Regions from separate parts of the Bradyrhizobium sp. USDA 4474 genome, predicted to be linked through region 3. Evidence: predicted binding sites of a transcription regulator. Region 3 holds the regulator's gene; each other region holds the start of a gene.
The links. Region 3 encodes LexA, which represses DNA repair genes until DNA is damaged. Its sites were predicted from a motif close to TGTTCNNNNTGTGTTCNG; they were not measured.

Region 1 (4,377 bases), 5.4 Mb from region 3:
GAAGCTTCGCCGAAACGGTCCTCGATGAAGGCGAGCACATCAGCGAACAGACGGCCGCCGTCATCATCCGATGCCGTGCGTTGCTTCTCGAACAGCGTCTCGCCCGTTGGGCTCTTCGCCACCAGTCGCGGCCTGGTTTCATGCTCATCGAGCAGGCCCTTGCAAAGCAGTGAGGGCTCGCATCGCACGATCTCGAACAGGCCGAACTTGATGCTCGACGAGCCTGCGTTGAGGACGAGGACCAGATCGGACATGGCGCTCAATCGCCGGCTTCGGCCGGTGTGGTGCCGCCGGAGCTGTTCTGCCAGATCCATTCCTGAATCTCCGGCATGTCCTCGCCGTGCATGCGCACGTAGCGCGAATGCTCGATCAGTTTGTCGCGAAATTGCTGCTTCACATGCGCGGCCTTGGTGGCCAGATCAGGCACGCGCTCGATCGCCTCGATCGCGAGGTGGTAACGGTCGAGTCCGTTGAGCACGACCATGTCGAACGGCGTCGTCGTGGTGCCTTCCTCGGCGAAGCCGCGCACATGCATGCCGGCATGGTTGGTGCGGCTGTAGGTGAGACGGTGGATGAGGTAGGGATAGCCGTGATAGGCGAAGATGACCGGCTTGTCCTTCGTGAACAGGCTGTCGAAGTCGCGATCGCTCAGGCCATGCGGATGCTGCTCATTCGGTTGCAGCGTCATGAGGTCGACGACGTTGACGACGCGGATCCTGAGATCCGGCAGCGCCTTGCGCAGCAGCTCGACCGCCGCGAGCGTCTCCAGCGTGGGGACATCGCCGGCGCAGGCCATCACCACGTCGGGCTCGCCCTTGGCGTCCTCGGTGCCGGCCCAGGTCCAGATGCCGATGCCGGCATCGCAATGCGTTGCGGCCTCCTGCATCGGGAGCCATTGCGGCGCCGGCTGCTTGCCGGCGACGATGACGTTGATGCGGTCATAGGTGCGCAGGCAATGATCGGCGATCCACAGCAGCGTGTTGGCGTCAGGCGGGAGGTAGATGCGGACGATGTCGGCTTTCTTGTTGGCGACGAGGTCGACAAAGCCAGGGTCCTGGTGGCTGAAGCCGTTATGGTCCTGGCGCCAGACATGGGAGGTCAGGAGATAATTCAGCGAGGCGATCGGCCGCCGCCAGGGCAGGTGCCGCGTCACCTTCAGCCATTTGGCGTGCTGATTGAACATGGAATCCACGATGTGGATGAAGGCCTCGTAGCAGGAGAAGAAGCCGTGCCGGCCGGTGAGGAGATAGCCCTCGAGCCAGCCTTGGCAGAGATGCTCGCTCAACACCTCCATGACGCGGCCGTCTTGCGCGAGATGGACGTCGTAAGGCACGGTCGGCTCCATCCAGACGCGTTCGGTCGCGTCGAACACGGCATCGAGCCGGTTTGAGGCGGTCTCGTCCGGGCCCATGATGCGGAAGTTGCGCTCGTCCGCGTTGAGACGAACGACGTCGCGCAAAAATTTGCCGAGTTCGCGCGTCGCTTCCGCCGTGACTCCGCCGGGCTCCGGCACCTCGACTGCAAACTCTCGGAAGTTCGGCAGCTTCAGCTCCTTCTTGAGGAGCCCGCCATTGGCGTGCGGATTGGCGCCCATGCGCCTGTTGCCTTCGGGTGCGAGCGCCTGAAGCTCGGCAACGAGCGCGCCGCTCTCGTCGAACAGCTTTTCCGGCTCGTAGCTGCGCATCCAGTCGTCGAGAATCTTCAGATGCGCTGGATTTTCGCGGCAGTTCGCCACGGGCACCTGATGGGCGCGCCAGAAGCCTTCGACTTTCTTGCCGTCGACCTCCTTCGGGCCGGTCCAGCCCTTCGGGCTCCGCAGCACGATCATCGGCCAGCGCGGCAGCTCGATCGTGTTGCGGCCGTCTCGGGCGTGCTGCTGGATCGAGCGGATGCTGGCGAGCGCAAGGTCGAGCGCATCTGCCATGGCGCGGTGCATCAGCTTGGGATCGTGGCCCTTGACGAGCAGCGGTTCATGGCCGAGCCCACGGAAGAGTTCACGGATCTCGCTGTCGGGCATCCGGCCGAGCACGGTCGGATTGGCGATCTTGTAGCCATTGAGGTGGAGGATCGGCAGGACCGCGCCGTCATGCGCTGGATTGAGGAACTTGTTCGAATGCCAGGACGCGGCGAGCGGGCCGGTCTCGGCCTCGCCGTCGCCGACGACGCAGGCCACGATCAGATCAGGATTGTCGAACGCCGCGCCATACGCGTGCACCAGCGCGTAGCCGAGCTCGCCGCCTTCGTGGATCGAGCCTGGCGTTTCCGGTGCTGCGTGGCTCGGAATGCCGCCGGGGAAGGAGAACTGCCTGAAAAGTTTCCGCAATCCGTCCGCATCGCGCCCGATATCAGGATAGATCTCGCTGTAGCTGCCTTCGAGATACGCGTTGGCGACCATTCCCGGGCCGCCATGGCCGGGACCGCAGACATAGATCATGTCGACGTCCAGCGCGCGGATGACGCGGTTGAGATGGGCGTAGATGAAGTTCAGCCCCGGCGTCGTGCCCCAATGGCCGAGCAGGCGCGGCTTGATGTGCTCGGGCCGGAGCGGCTCGCGCAGCAGCGGATTGTCCAGAAGGTAGATTTGCCCGACAGAGAGATAGTTCGCCGCGCGCCAGTAGCGATCAAGGAGATCGAGGTCACTGCTTGCAGCAGCCTGTTGTCGTCGAGATGTCATGATCCTGCCGACCTTTACCAGGGATCGTCACCAACCGGGTTCCGGCGAGATCGATCCTTCTCCTGCATCAAACCGGACCGAGGTCACGCGGTGTTGCGTGAGGTCAACGGCGTGCGCCCGAACTTTGGGCAGCGCTACTGTGCATGGGGTTGTTTTCGTCTTTTGGATTCTTGTTCTTGATTTGTTCCTTTGTCGTGCTATCTTGATGGCATGAGTCCAGCATCTTCTTCTGCTCTCAAGCACCCGCCGGTCACGGCGCCCTCCGAGCCGGCGGGTGCGCCTTCCGATTTCCCCGAGCTCGGCGTCGCCATCGATCGCGTGCGCAGGCGCGGGCGGGGCGCGCAGTCCAACGCCAGCGGCCGCTACGAGGCCGAGGCCCGCGTCGCCTTCGACGATGGCTGGCAGAGCCTTGAAGAGTTGCCGCCGTTCAAGACCACGGTCGCGGTGGACACCTCGCGCAAGGTGATCACCCGCAACGATTCTCCCGACATCGGCTTCGACCGTTCGATCAATCCCTACCGTGGTTGCGAGCACGGCTGCGTCTATTGCTTCGCGCGGCCGACGCATGCCTATCTCGGCCTGTCGGCGGGGCTCGACTTCGAGTCAAAGCTGTTTGCCAAGCCGGAGGCGCCAGTTCTGCTCGAGAAGGAACTCGCGGCCTCAGGCTACGAGCCGCGGATGATCGCGATCGGCACCAACACCGATCCGTATCAGCCGATCGAGCGCGAGCGCAAAATCATGCGCGGGATTCTCGAAGTGCTGGAGCGCACCGGCCATCCCGTCGGCATCGTCACCAAATCTGCGCTGGTCACACGCGACATCGACATTCTCGCCCGCATGGCCAAGCGCAACCTGGCCAAGGTCGCAATCTCGGTGACCTCGCTCGATCCGAAGTTGGCGCGCACCATGGAGCCAAGGGCCTCGACGCCGCCGAAGCGGCTGCAGGCGCTGAAGCAGCTTTCGGAGGCCGGCATTCCCACCACCGTGATGGTCGCGCCCGTGATCCCCGCGCTGAACGATTCCGAGATCGAGCGCATTCTCGATGCCGCCACGCATGCCGGCGTCAAGGAAGCCTCCTACGTGCTGCTGCGGCTGCCGCTCGAGGTGCGCGATCTCTTCCGCGAATGGCTGATGGCGAATTATCCGGACCGCTATCGCCACGTCTTCACGTTGATCCGCGACATGCGCGGCGGCCGCGACTACGATTCGAAATGGGGCGAGCGCATGAAGGGGACCGGCCCGATGGCCTGGACCATCGGCCGCCGCTTCGAGATCGCCTGCGATCGGCTCGGGCTCAACAAGCGCCGCTCGAAGCTGACCACGGATCATTTTGCGCGGCCGAAGTTGAACGGCGAGCAGCTCAGCCTGTTCTGAGCGGGACGAGCGAGGTGTGTGATGAGCAAGGAACTGCCGGCTCCCGTGCCGCGACTGACGGTGATCACGCTTGGTGTGCGTGACATCCGCGCCAGCATCGCCTTCTACGCCGCACTCGGTTTTTCGCGCCGGCTGAAGGTAACAGGCGAGGCCGTGGCGTTCTTCGACACCGGCGGCCCGGTGCTCGGCCTGTTTCCGTGGGCCCAGCTCGCCGATGACGCCAGACTGCCGGACCAGCCGAGGCCGACGACGTTCCGCGGCATCACGCTCGCCTGGAACTGCGCCTCGCGCGAGGAGGTCGATGCCGTGCTGGCTTTTGCGCTTCGGAC
Region 2 (4,377 bases), 5.9 Mb from region 3:
TGATGCACATAGGCGCGCGGATCCGAGCCGCCGCGCAGGAAGGAGAAGTTGGTGGTGATGCCGATCTCGGCATAAGCAGGCGCGTTCATGCGAAGAGACCGTGCACATACCAGTTGGGGGGAGCAGGCTTGCCGTCGGCGTCGAACACCTCCCCTTCGTAAAGACCATCGCGGAAAATCCAGAAGCGCAGGCCCTCGGCATCCTCGATACGGAAATAATCCCGCGTCAGCTGCTTGCCGTCCTGGCGCCACCATTCCATCGCGATGCGTTCGGGTCCCTCTACCCGTACCACCGCATGTTTTGCCCGGCGCCAAGTGAATTGATGCGGCGGGCCATCGGGTACGGTCGCGAACGGTACGGTGACCGGCTCCGGCTTGTCGAACAGCCGCAGGGGCCGCAGCGGCGGCTCGCCCTCGGCACGATCTGGCCATTTGGCCTGCATGGCAGCCGCGAGATGATGCTGGGCGGGGGCAGCCAGCACCGCCCGCTCATGAATATGGGTATCCTGCGGCAGGTGCACGACGACGCGCTTTCCGCCGATGCGTGCGGCGATGCGGTCGATCAGCGCGGCGAGTTCGTCATTGTCGTGGACATGGGCATCGAGATCGCGCTGCTCCTGCACCACGATCTCGGTGCGGCTCGCCGACAGCCGCACCATGTCGAAGCCGAAACCGGGATCGAGCGGATCGGCGAGCGCATCGAGCCGTTCGCGGAACAGACGATCGACGACTTTGCTTCGCGTCACGGGACGTCCGGTCTCGACCATGATCGCACGCACCACACCGTCGGTGCGGAAGAACGCGGCCTCCAGCCGCCGCGCGCCCTTGCCCTGTTTCTCCATGGACGCGATCAACGTATCGGCCAGCCGCGACAGCGTCATCGTGATCATGGTGTCGGTCGCGATCGGCTCGGCAAAACGCTTTTCGACGATGTAGTCAGGCACCGGCTTGCGCGGACTAATGGGCGCATCGCCCTGCCCCAGCGCATGCGCGAGCAGCGTGGAGAACCGCGCGCCGAACCGCGCCGTGATCTCGGAGGCGTTGCGCGAGGCGACATCGCCGATGGTCTTCAGCCCGGCGCGGCGTAGGCCGGTGGTGATCGTCTCCTCCGCACCGAGCGCGGACACCGGAAACCGCTCGATTGCCGCCGCTTCCCCACCGTCGGCAACGATGATCCCGGAGCCCTGCCGCGTCAGTGTGCGCGCGCAGACCGAGGTGCCGGCGATCGCCGCGCTGACGGCAAAGCCTTGTCGGCCGAGCGCCCGGACCAGCGTCTGCAACAGCGCAGCCTCGCCGCCGAACAGATGCGCGCAGCCGGTGATGTCGAGGAACAACCCGTGCGGCGGATCGAGCGCCACCAGCGGCGTGAAGCGATCGCACCAATCGGCGATGTCGCTGAGCGTTTTCGCATCGGCCACGACATCGGCGTCGAACACTTTCAAATCCGGGCACATCGCCCGGGCATTCGCCAGCGGCTGACCAATATGCAACCCGAAGCGCTCGGCGGTTTCATCCAGTGCGTGGATCACCAGCGCATTGTTGTCCTTGATGACAACGATGCTCGGACCATTATTATTTTTACCCAGCCCGGCGCTGCTGAAAAACCGCTGGATCCGGTCGATGGGCAGGCGCGGCAGCCACAGGCTGAGAATACGCCGACGGTTCACTGAACTGGCACTCATCACACTTCCATTCCATGATCCACCGGCCACACGGGCCATGACGATTGCGCAACAGCTCGACATCGAAGCGCGGCGCCCCCCAGACGTCCCAAGGCGCCGCAGGCATTGAAGCCGATCCCGGCGGCGAATGCGCCGCGCGCAGCATCCATCGCGTCTCCGCTGTCGAGGGCAACGGTTGTGCTGCCATCCGCAGCAACAAACCGGTAACGCCGGATGATTGCGCGGCGAGCGTCAGCTTGCGGCTCGCGACGAGATCGAACTGCCTCGTCTCGCCCCAGAGCTCGAGCACGACGGCGCCGAGCGCATCGCAGGCGAGCGCATCGGCCGAGGTCCGCAGCGCGCTCTCCACATCGGCCGCGCGCACCATAACCACGCGGCGTGGATCGAGACCGAGCTCGGCGAGCCCGCTCATCGACAGCGCGCCGGTTTCGAGTTCCGAAAAATCCTGCCGCACCCACAGCAGCGGCCGCTGCACCGTGACGCGACCCGCCAGCGCGGTGACAAAACCGGTCGCGGCCGCACCCTGACGCCCTTCGCAAAACACCTCATGGACCGCCGCGCGCGCGAGGCCGCCTTTCAGCGCGCGATCGACCTCGCTGTGACCGAGCGCGACACGATCGTGATGATGCACGACCTCCGCCGTCTCGATCCGCTCGATCTGGCTGCGCAAGGTCGCAAGCGCGCTCATGCGTGCGTTCATGCTCGCCGCTCCTCAGAGGTGATTGCCGGTGGCTCTCAAAAGAGAAACCAACGGCTGGCTTATTTGTTCATGGTATGTTCTAATATAAAGCTAACGGCAGCCGAAGAGTCAAATCGAATTGCGTTCGATCGAATTCATGAGCCAAATCAAAGGGATTCCGGAATGGACGTACAACGCAAGCTGGAAATTCTCGCGGACGCCGCCAAGTACGACGCCTCCTGCGCCTCCAGCGGCACCGAGAAGCGGGATTCCAGCGACGGCAAGGGCATGGGCTCGACCGCGCCCGGCATGGGCATCTGCCATTCCTACGCGCCGGATGGACGCTGCATCTCCCTGCTCAAGGTGCTGCTGACCAATGCCTGCAATTACGATTGCCTCTATTGCGTCAACCGCGCTTCCTCCAACGTGCCGCGCGCCCGCTTCACCATCGATGAAGTGGTCAAGCTGACGCTCGATTTCTACCGGCGCAATTACATCGAGGGCCTGTTTCTCTCCTCCGGCATCATCCGCAGCCCCGACTACACCATGGAGCAAGTGGTCAGTGTCGCGCGAAAACTGCGCGAGGACCATCACTTCCGCGGCTACATCCATCTCAAGACCATTCCGGAAGCCGACGATGCGCTGATCGCGGAAGCCGGCAAATATGCCGACCGTCTCTCCATCAATATCGAAATGCCCGAGGCGACAAGCCTGCAGCAATTCGCGCCGGAGAAGGACGTGCGTGCGATCCGCCGCACCATGGGCCGATTGCGGCTGAAGCTCGACGAAGCCGAGGAAAATCGCCGCGCGAAGACAAGGACAAGACCGCAGCGCTTCGCACCGGCCGGCCAAAGCACGCAGATGATCGTCGGCGCCGACGGCGCGAACGATCACACCATCCTCCACACCAGCGCCAATCTCTATGGATCCTACAGGCTCAGGCGCGTCTATTACTCCGCCTTCAGCCCGATCCCCGATGCGAGCCGCGCATTGCCTCTGGTCCAGCCGCCGCTGCTGCGTGAGCACCGGCTCTACCAGGCCGACTGGCTGATGCGATTCTACGGTTTCGACGTCGGTGAGATCGTCGACGAGACCGCGATGCTGCCGCTCGACATCGATCCAAAGCTCGCCTGGGCGCTACGGCATCGCGACCGCTTTCCGCTCGACGTCAACAGCGCCAGCCGCGAGCAGCTGCTGCGCGTGCCGGGTTTCGGCACCAGGGCGGTCGAGCGCATCATCGCGACGCGGCGCACCACCACGATCCGCCTGTCCGATCTCGCGCGGCTGCACGTGCCCAAGCACAAGGCGCTGCCGTTCATCGTCCTCAGCGATCACCGGCCCTCCTCGCAACGCCTGGACGAGGCGCGGTTGATCGAACGGTTCAAGCCGAAAGCAACGCAATTGGGGTTTGGCTTCTGATGCAGTTCATTGTCCTCGACACCGAGACCGATTTCGGCGGCTGGCGCAAAGCTGCTCGCACGCTCGTGCTTCATCACGTGCCGCCCGCCGATGTCACCTGGGCCGTGCGGGGTGGCGAAGCTGAGCTGTTCGCGCCGCCCGCGCCCTCTCCGATTCTCGAGGTGAATGACGGCACTTTCAGCGTATCAGCAAAATTCATCGAGCTGGCGAAAGCGGCAATCCTGCACCGCGACGGCGAGCGTTTTGCGATCCTCTATCGCCTGCTCTGGCGATTGAAGGACAATCACGACCTCATCGAAGTCGCGATGGATACCGACGTCGCGTTGGTCACGGCCATGGCGAGAGCTGTTCATCGCGACGAGCACAAGATGCACGCCTTCGTTCGTTTTCGCGAAATCGGACGCGAGCGTGCCGCCCATTACGTCGCCTGGTTCGAGCCGGAGCATCATATCGTCGAGCTCGCCGCGCCGTTTTTCGCGCGCCGCTTTGCCGACATGCCGTGGTCGATTTTGACGCCCGATCTCTGCGCGCATTGGGATGGCCTAGCGCTTTCGTTCACGCCGGGCGCGAGCAAGAACGAAGCACGGGGCGAAGACCG
Region 3 (4,377 bases):
CGATGCGCTTCTGTTCGATCTCGGACGCGTCGTGCTCGACATCGATTTCTCCAAGGCGATCACCTGCTGGGCGCGACATGCCGACTGCGAGCCGGAAGCCATCGTCGCGCGCTATATGCGCGACAGCGAGGCCTACCGGCTGCACGAGGTCGGCAAGATCAGCGACGAGGACTATTTTGCCTCGCTGCGCGCATCGCTCGGCATCGGCATCTCGGATGCGCAGTTCCTCGAAGGATGGAACGCGATCTTCGCCGGCGAGATGCCTGATATTGCGGAGCTGCTGCCGCGTGCGGCGAAGCAGATGCCGGTCTATGCCTTCTCCAACACCAACCGCCCCCATGTGGACTTTTTTTCGAAGGAATATGCCGACCTGCTCGGGCATTTCCGCGAGCTCTACCTGTCCTCGAGCATCGGGCTGCGCAAACCCGATGCGGAGGCCTTCGACCATGTCGTCGCCGCGATGGGGGTGCCCGCGAACCGCATCGTGTTCTTCGATGATCTCGCCGAGAACGTCGAAGGTGCACGGGCGCGCGGCCTGACCGCGGTGCATGTGACCTCGCCGACCGACGTCGGAAATGCCCTGAAGGCGCTGGGGATCTGACTTGGCAACCCGGCTCTGATTCCGGAGGCAATTTCACTGGAACTCGGGAACCAAAACCCTTTGTGCATTTTTGTACAGAGTTCCGGGAACGGAATCCCCGGCTCCGGACTCTATAGTCCGTTGGGAATTCTACATCGGACTTATCATCGTGTTGGGCAAAACCTACCTCACCAAGCAGGCCTCCCTGCTGATGAAATACGCCAGGACCACCTCGAATTCTGAGCTCTCCGCAAAACTGATCAGCAAGGCCGCCGACCTGAAGGCCCAGGCCGATCCAATGCCCGACAAGAATCCCAAAGCGCCTGATGTCAGTCCGAGCGAGCCGCCGGGGACCTGACCGATGCTGGCCACGGCTCTTGTCTTTGCCTTGGCCGTCGTTGTGCCGGTATGCGTCGCTCTCCTGATCATGCCGCGGCTGAACCGCCAGCTTCGTCCCACGGCTCCAGGGGTGGGATAAATCATCTTGTGCGGCTGCTTTGCCTGGACGCTCCCGCTCGGCTAGAACTCTCGCGGCTGATTTGCCCGAATGGGCGTAGCTGGAGTTTTCACCGTGGCCCTCATGCCGGTATCCGATGCGCTTGCTGCCGTGCTCGCGGGAGCGGAGCCGCTGGCCGAGGAAACAGTTGCGCTCGATCGGGCCTTTCATCGCGTGCTTGCGCGCGATGTCGCGGCGCGGCGGACGCAGCCGCCTGAGGCGATGTCGGCGATGGATGGCTATGCCGTGCGTGCGGCCGATGCGGCCAAGGTCGACACACGGCTCACGGTGATCGGCGAAGTCGCGGCCGGCCGGCCGTTTGCTGGAAGGGTCGGCGCCGGCGAAGCCGTGCGGATCTTCACCGGTGGCGTCGTTCCCGATAACGCGGATGCCGTGGTGATCCAGGAGGACACCGTCGCCGACGGCGAGTGCATCACGATCAAGGAAGCCGCCATCACCGGACGACACATCCGCCCGGCCGGCATCGACTTCCGCGAGGGCGACGTGCTCCTGCGCAGCGGCACGCGGCTCACGGAGCGCGACCTCGCACTCGCCGCCGGGATGAACCATCCGCAACTCGCGGTCCGCCGCCGGCCGACGGTCGCAATCCTCGCCACCGGCGATGAGCTGGTGATGCCGGGCTCGACGCCCGGCCACGGCCAGATCGTCTATTCCAATGGCTATGCCCTTCATGCTCTGGCTCGCAGCGAAGGTGCCGACACGATCGATCTCGGGGTCGCGGCCGATACGCTTGCCGCCACCACATCGGGCATCCGCCGCGCGCGCGAGAGCGGCGCCGACATCCTGATCACGACCGGCGGTGCCTCGGTGGGCGACCACGATCTGGTGCAACAGGCACTGAGGGACGAAGGTATCTCGATGGCGTTCTGGAAGATCGCGATGCGACCGGGCAAGCCCATGATGAACGGGCAACTGGGATCGATGCGCGTGATCGGCCTGCCCGGCAATCCCGTATCATCCTACGTTTGCGCTTTCCTGTTTCTGGTCCCGCTGATTCGCGCGCTGTCGGGGCGTTCGGTGGTTCATCATCGCCGCGAGCGCGCCGTGCTCGGCCGCGATGTCGGCGCCAACGATCAGCGCGAAGATTATCTGCGCGCGCGGCTGGCAGAGCGTGACGACGGCACGCTGGTCGCCGTTCCCGTCGATCATCAGGACTCCTCGTTGCTTTCGAATCTGGCTGCGGCACAGGCACTTCTCGTGCGCGCACCGTTCGCGCCGAAGGCCGAAGCAGGCACCGCTTGCGAGGTGCTGCGGCTGCCCGTCTGACCGCTTCGTTCGCGTGCGTTCCGCGAACTTCGTCGCGTTCACGGTAAATTAAGCAGTTGCGGAACATGTATCGAACATATAGTGTCCGTTCATGATTTGTTTCGAGCATGTAGCGGCTTATGGCTGAATTCAGCGTCTCGGAATTGAATGACATCACCAGGGGGATTTTGGTCGAGATGTTAACGCGCAAACAATACGAGCTCCTGCGGTTCATCAGCGAGCGGCTGAAGGAAAGCGGCGTGCCGCCCTCCTTCGACGAGATGAAGGACGCGCTCGATCTGCGCTCGAAATCGGGCATCCACCGCCTGATCACTGCGCTCGAGGAGCGCGGCTTCATCCGCCGTCTGCCCAACCGCGCCCGCGCGATCGAGGTGATCAAGCTGCCCGAGCTCCAGGCCGCCGCCGGCAGTCGCCGCGGCTTCACCCCGAGCGTCATCGAGGGCAACCTCGGCAAGGTGCGCATGACGTCGAGCCCGCCGGCGGATGAGGGCGAGCGTCCCGTCGCGGTGCCCGTCATGGGCCGGATCGCGGCCGGTACGCCGATCGAAGCCTTGCAGACCCGCAGCCACACTATCAGCGTTCCGCCCGACATGCTCGGCGCGGGCGAGCACTATGCGCTCGAAGTGCGCGGCGATTCCATGGTGGACGCCGGCATCCTCGACGGCGACATGGCCCTCATCCAGCGCAACGAGAGCTGCGACACTGGCGACATCGTCGTCGCCCTGATCGACGACGAGGAAGCCACCTTGAAGCGCTTCCGTCGCCGCGGCGCCTCGATCGCGCTCGAGCCAGCGAATGCCGCCTATGAGGTCCGCATCCTGCCCCCCAACCGGGTCAAGATCCAGGGCAAGCTGATCGGTCTCTATCGCAAGTACTGAGCGCCACGTTCTCGCGCGATCGGTGACTGCGATCAACGATTGGAGCGGACGATTGTCCGCTCCGGCTGGATAGACTTTCTGGTTCTGCACAGATTATCCCGCCACCTCTCCAGCCCTACATCCCCGGCATGCCGCAACGAAGCACACTCGCTTCGATGGGCCTCCAGGGAGACTGAGGAGAGAATGATGGGCAAGATCATCCTGAGCACCGTCACGATGACGCTGATCACAGCGTCCGGATCGCACGCCTTTGCTGCGCATGCGCAGCATCGCCTCGGCAAGGTGCCGCAGGCGACGAGCGCGCAGATCCGCGATGCCCGCAACGCCATCGAGCAACAGGCGCAGCCCGGCTGGCAATATTCCGGCTGGTCCGCGCCGGCCGGACGCTGAGCGCGAAGCCTCCCAAATGCACGGAGGCAAGCTTTGTTCCCAGCCGTTCGGGAAAGATAATGTGATTGCGGCTCGCGGATCGGAGCCGCAGATTTGCCTACAACCAAGCAGAGTCTTGCAGGCTTCAACTCTGATAGAGGCCGGCGCCTCCAGGACAGAGGCGCGGGTTGCTATCCCCGATGAGGAGCACCCGATGTGTGACTATAGCTTGCATGCCGTCGCGACGCGTCCCGCAGAAGTCGGCGAGACGATCGTCACGACAACGTTCCGCGGCACCTCGACGCGCGGCTTCGCCTCTGAAGCCGACATGTCGGTCGCGGTCTGCCTGCTTCCGGGAACGGAGCTCGCCTTCGCCGACAACGTCCGCTACGACAACAGGTGGATCTGGACCCGCACCATCAATTCCCGCGTAGGCAAGTTCGGCAAGGTTGATCCGCACATTCCCGATCGCCATCACGACGCGATCGAATTCCCCGATGGCAAATACGTGCTGGTGACGCAGCTCGTCGAAGGCCAGCGCGCAACCGTGCTGCAACTGCCCGTGACCCAGCCGCTCGGCGAGCGCGAGCACAAGCCGCAAGTGGCCGCCGACAGTCGCACGACGCCGCCACGCCTGCCGATCGGCTGAAGCGTCGATTCTAGTCCTCGGCCTGAAGGTCGGCCTCCGACGGCGTTGCGTCTTTGGTCCGCGGAGCTGCCGACCGTGGCTTGAGGGTTTGGCCGAAATCTGCATCGCCGGGCGCCAC
Region 4 (4,377 bases), 760 kb from region 3:
GCCAGGAAGGTACGAGGCAGAGCCTTGTCGCGGCGTGCCAGGTGTATTCGAGTTGGTGCGCTCGCGGCCCCGGCGTCAGATCCTCTCTCCAGTCCCACAAGGTACCCGGAGCCGCTGCACCGCACACGTTGATTAGGATACTCCGAAATGAGTGCTCCTTTGTTTCAAGCACCATTATAGGCGGATGGGCGTACAGTCGGGTGGCCTTCGGGCTCGGATTCCAGCCCCGGAGCTCGTTGAGCAGGCGGCCCCGCCATGTGTATCAGCGTTGGTGGGGCCGCTGCATATTTGCAGCCTCAGAATTCTGATAATCAGACCAATTGGGCCGTAGCGTAGCCGTAGCTCATGCCGACCTACATGCGTGTGTATCGCGTGATTTTTGCTATGCGCGCGCCATGCATTGACGAGCATCTCCCATCGATCGCCTCAACGCGGCAAAGCCCATCGGGTATTCCTCGCCAAGCGGTCCCGTCGATAAGGGTGAAGCCCGGGGACGGAGCGTGCTCGCGACATTTTGCACGCGAATTCAAAAGAGCATCGCACAGCGCGCCTCTTTGATGCGGCCATGCAGCCCGAGCTTCTCCGCGGATTGCGAGATCGATGTGTGGGAATGACGGCGCCGCCGAACGACGGCGTTGCGGCGGTTAGAGACCTGATGCTCGGCAAGCCATCGCTAGTCGCCAGTCACCATGGGTGCGGCCAGGCCGGGGCTCAAATCAGGTTGAGTTCCTTGGATCCGGAGACTGCAAGCCTGTTACCGGAGGCAGGTCCTCCTTTGGGAAGGGCTCCTGGGTCTTGCGTCCGAGAAAGGTGTCTGGCTTTGGCAGTTTCAGCACCTCGCATGCTTGCGCGATCAGCTCCCGTATTCGGGCATTCTGTTCGGCAATCTCCGCAGCAAAATGGCGGACAAAATAGACGGGCTTATCCGTCATGGCGGTGCTCCCTGTTGTGCAGGCGGGAGCGCTCTCGGTCTCTCAGCCACCGACGCCTACGGGCAGAGCCTCGGCCGGTGATGAGGGGCAAACTATCTCACGTCACTTTGGTTCAAAAGTGAACTTAGGACGCTAGCCAGAACAAACTGGGACAATAAGGGGCAAATACGGACAGTACCGATTGCTTGGCGCTGGCCCCCCAGTGGCCCAGTTTGGGGCCACCTCGAACGTCTATTCGTCCGGGGAACACGATAGGCTTCAAATCCATTATGGGGACGGAGACCCAATTGAGGGATTGGTGTCATGGGCATCGAGCGTATGCATTCACCCACGTACTTCCGAAATCGAGCGGAAGAGTTCCGCACCAAGGCTGATAATTGCGAGCATGAGGAAGTGAGACAGTCGCTCCGCAAGGTGGCCAAGAACTACGACCAGTTGGCCCAGCGCGCCGCACGCATCCGCACCGTCCAAGACGCCGCGGAGTAGGTTGCGGCCTCTTTCATTTCTGCAGGGACCTGCAACTTGGTTGGCGGCGCATCAGTGGCAATCAGAGGATTCCGCTCGCCAAGTTCGTCAGCGGCAAGACATACATCGTGGAGCGGCAACGGCTGGAGCTTGATCCGTCTGTCGACCGATACAAGCGCGGGATGGCAAACCTATCAGCCGCGCTCTAAATGAAAGAGGCCGCAACCGAGGCGGCCTTAGTGCATCTTGCGCCCTAGCTTTTGGATGATCTTCCGCAACTCGGCGGCGTACTCCTCAATGCGGCGCCGCGCCTTCTCTAGCCGGATTGGCTTGGGCTCAGGGCGTTTCTCTGGGGTGGACTCCTCCACAAACTGAGGCTTGAGCCCGGGGGACCATCGGCCACGCCAAATCAATGGCCTTACCGTTCCAGCTCCTTCAATATGCGGTCACGGTCGTCAATATGCAGCGACTGCGTTTCCCTCATGGTCGCCAGCACGGCCAGCGCGCCCTCGATATCGTGTTGGTGCCGGTCAAGCTCCGATATCAGCGCCTCCTGCTTGGCAAGAAGCTTCAGGCCATCGGCAATGTGGCGCTCGGCTATCGCTAAATGCTCGTGCAGCATGGCGCGGTCCATCCCGCACCTTACAGCGAATTAGGACAGTGCGCAGAACAAACTGGGACACCAGGGGTCAAATACGGACACTACCCCTTTTCCCAAAAGAACATATTGCGAACCTAGAACAAACGGTGTACGTTGTTTTTATCGACGAGCCGCCCCGCCAACCGTTTGTCCCCCGCGCGAATCCTCGCCATAAGGAGCACGACCCAATGTCCACCACTGCCCTGCGTATCGTCGAAGGATCTTCCATGGACAAGAGTAAAGCTCTCGCTGCCGCGCTCTCCCAGATCGAGCGTCAGTTCGGCAAGGGCTCGGTGATGAAGCTCGGCAAGAACGACCGTTCGATGGATATCGAGGCGGTCTCGTCGGGCTCGCTGGGGCTGGATATCGCGCTCGGCATCGGCGGCCTGCCCAAAGGGCGTATCGTCGAGATCTACGGGCCGGAATCCTCGGGCAAGACCACGCTGGCGCTGCACACGGTGGCGGAAGCCCAGAAGAAAGGCGGTATCTGCGCCTTCATCGACGCCGAGCACGCGCTCGACCCGGTCTATGCCCGCAAGCTCGGCGTCAATATCGACGAGCTCCTGATCTCCCAGCCGGATACCGGCGAGCAGGCGCTGGAAATCTGCGACACGCTGGTGCGCTCGGGTGCGGTGGACGTGCTGGTGGTCGATTCGGTCGCGGCGCTGGTGCCGAAGGCCGAGCTCGAAGGCGAGATGGGCGATGCGCTGCCGGGCCTGCAGGCCCGTCTGATGAGCCAGGCGCTGCGCAAGCTCACGGCCTCCATCAACAAGTCCAACACCATGGTGATCTTCATCAACCAGATCCGCATGAAGATCGGGGTGATGTACGGATCGCCGGAGACCACGACCGGCGGCAACGCGCTGAAGTTCTACGCCTCGGTCCGCCTCGACATCCGCCGCATCGGCGCGATCAAGGAGCGCGACGAAGTGGTCGGCAACACGACGCGCGTGAAGGTGGTGAAGAACAAGCTGGCGCCGCCCTTCAAGCAGGTCGAGTTCGACATCATGTACGGCGAGGGCGTCTCCAAGATGGGCGAGATCCTCGATCTCGGCGTCAAGGCCGGCATCGTCGAAAAGTCCGGCGCCTGGTTCTCTTATGACAGCCAGCGCCTCGGTCAGGGTCGCGAGAACTCGAAGGCGTTCTTGAAGTCCAACCCCGACATCACCGCCAAGATCGAGACCGCGATCCGCCAGAACTCCGGCCTGATTTCCGAGCAGATCCTGGCCGGCACGCCCGAGAGCGACGCCGACGGCGAGGAGCCGGCGGACGAGTAGACCGGGTTGTTGTTTTGAGCATGATCTGATCGGAAAACCGCTACACACTTTTCCGGATCATGCTCCAAGAGTTTTCGCGAGGAGCGGGCGCTGAGGACGTTGAGTTGCCGACGTCGGCAGTGCCCGTTTCTTTTTGCGCGTTGTCGTGATCGGCTGGTGTGATGCGAGCAAAGACGAAGCTCATCGTGACGACTGACTCGTCCATCGCCGGCGCCATCCAACAGGCGGGCTGTGCCGACCTCGTGATCGCGATCGAGCGTCGGCTCGTGTGGGGACGATTGCCGTCCGCTGCGGAGCGCGATGCGTTCTTTGCGCCGCGCGCGACGCAGCCTCAAGGGCTTCACTGGCTCGACGATACGCCGTCCTGGCGTCTCGATGAATCGGGCCTGAAGGGTCACGGATTGATCGAGCTGTTGTCAGAATGTGGCTCGGCCGAATTGTGGATCGGGTGGGAGCCGAACGCCCAATTGCTTCTGCTCTGGCTGCTCGATCATTGCAGCAGCGAGGACGCGGCGGTCTCCAAGCTCATGATGCGTCAGCTGGACGGCGCTGCTGGTGCTGCCGATCCAGGGCAATTTGCGCAACTCAACCCGCGGATGGTCAGGCCTACACATGATCACCTCGAACTGGCCGGTCGTCTCTGGCGGGCTTATCGTGAGCCGACGCCGCAGGCTTGGTTCGATCTCCTCAAGGCGGATTTGAGTCTGTTTCCACAACTTGAGCAATCGATCATTGATCTGCTCGAAGAGCTTCCGGGCGTCACATCTGGTCTGGGAGCTACGGAGACGCGGATCCTGGAACTGGTTGCGCCTGGCGAAGCGCGGCCCTTCGACGTCTTTCCGGGACATCAGAAGCGCAACGAGAGTCGCGTGTTCGACTATTGGGAAGTCGGAGCGCTGCTCGACGGGCTCGTCCGCTCTCCGGTGCCGGCCGTGTCCGGGCTGGAGGAAGGGCCATTTACATTCGACATGCACAACGATGCCCTCCGTCACGCGCGGTACAAGCAATCCCGGTTGTTGCTCACCGAGTTCGGCAAAGCGGTGCTTGGTGGCTGCGAGAATTT

Region 1: the regulator LexA is predicted to act here: its motif matches at 2,846-2,863, upstream of ACVW16_RS27265 (PA0069 family radical SAM protein).
Region 2: the regulator LexA is predicted to act here: its motif matches at 2,446-2,463, upstream of ACVW16_RS29755 (putative DNA modification/repair radical SAM protein).
Region 4: the regulator LexA is predicted to act here: its motif matches at 2,116-2,133, upstream of recA (recombinase RecA).

Annotation. Positions count from the first base shown of each region.
Region 1 covers NZ_JBSRZJ010000002.1:5,460,202-5,464,578, forward strand. Annotated here, with positions in the region: gene ACVW16_RS27255 (acetate/propionate family kinase) at 1-254, opposite strand, end outside; gene ACVW16_RS27260 (phosphoketolase family protein) at 260-2,674, opposite strand; gene ACVW16_RS27265 (PA0069 family radical SAM protein) at 2,885-4,048, shown strand; gene ACVW16_RS27270 (VOC family protein) at 4,070-4,377, shown strand, end outside.
Region 2 covers NZ_JBSRZJ010000002.1:5,994,941-5,999,317, reverse strand. Annotated here, with positions in the region: gene ACVW16_RS29770 (error-prone DNA polymerase) at 1-89, opposite strand, end outside; gene ACVW16_RS29765 (Y-family DNA polymerase) at 86-1,681, opposite strand; gene ACVW16_RS29760 (ImuA family protein) at 1,578-2,381, opposite strand; gene ACVW16_RS29755 (putative DNA modification/repair radical SAM protein) at 2,544-3,779, shown strand; gene ACVW16_RS29750 (UdgX family uracil-DNA binding protein) at 3,779-4,377, shown strand, end outside.
Region 3 covers NZ_JBSRZJ010000002.1:89,614-93,990, forward strand. Annotated here, with positions in the region: gene ACVW16_RS02085 (HAD family hydrolase) at 1-601, shown strand, start outside; gene ACVW16_RS02090 (hypothetical protein) at 750-938, shown strand; gene ACVW16_RS02095 (molybdopterin molybdotransferase MoeA) at 1,152-2,363, shown strand; gene lexA (transcriptional repressor LexA) at 2,540-3,241, shown strand; gene ACVW16_RS02105 (hypothetical protein) at 3,428-3,631, shown strand; gene ACVW16_RS02110 (hypothetical protein) at 3,825-4,259, shown strand; gene ACVW16_RS02115 (ComEC/Rec2 family competence protein) at 4,270-4,377, opposite strand, start outside.
Region 4 covers NZ_JBSRZJ010000002.1:850,951-855,327, reverse strand. Annotated here, with positions in the region: gene ACVW16_RS05930 (hypothetical protein) at 717-932, opposite strand; gene ACVW16_RS05925 (hypothetical protein) at 1,236-1,418, shown strand; gene ACVW16_RS05920 (hypothetical protein) at 1,816-2,019, opposite strand; gene recA (recombinase RecA) at 2,226-3,314, shown strand; gene ACVW16_RS05910 (hypothetical protein) at 3,476-4,377, shown strand, end outside.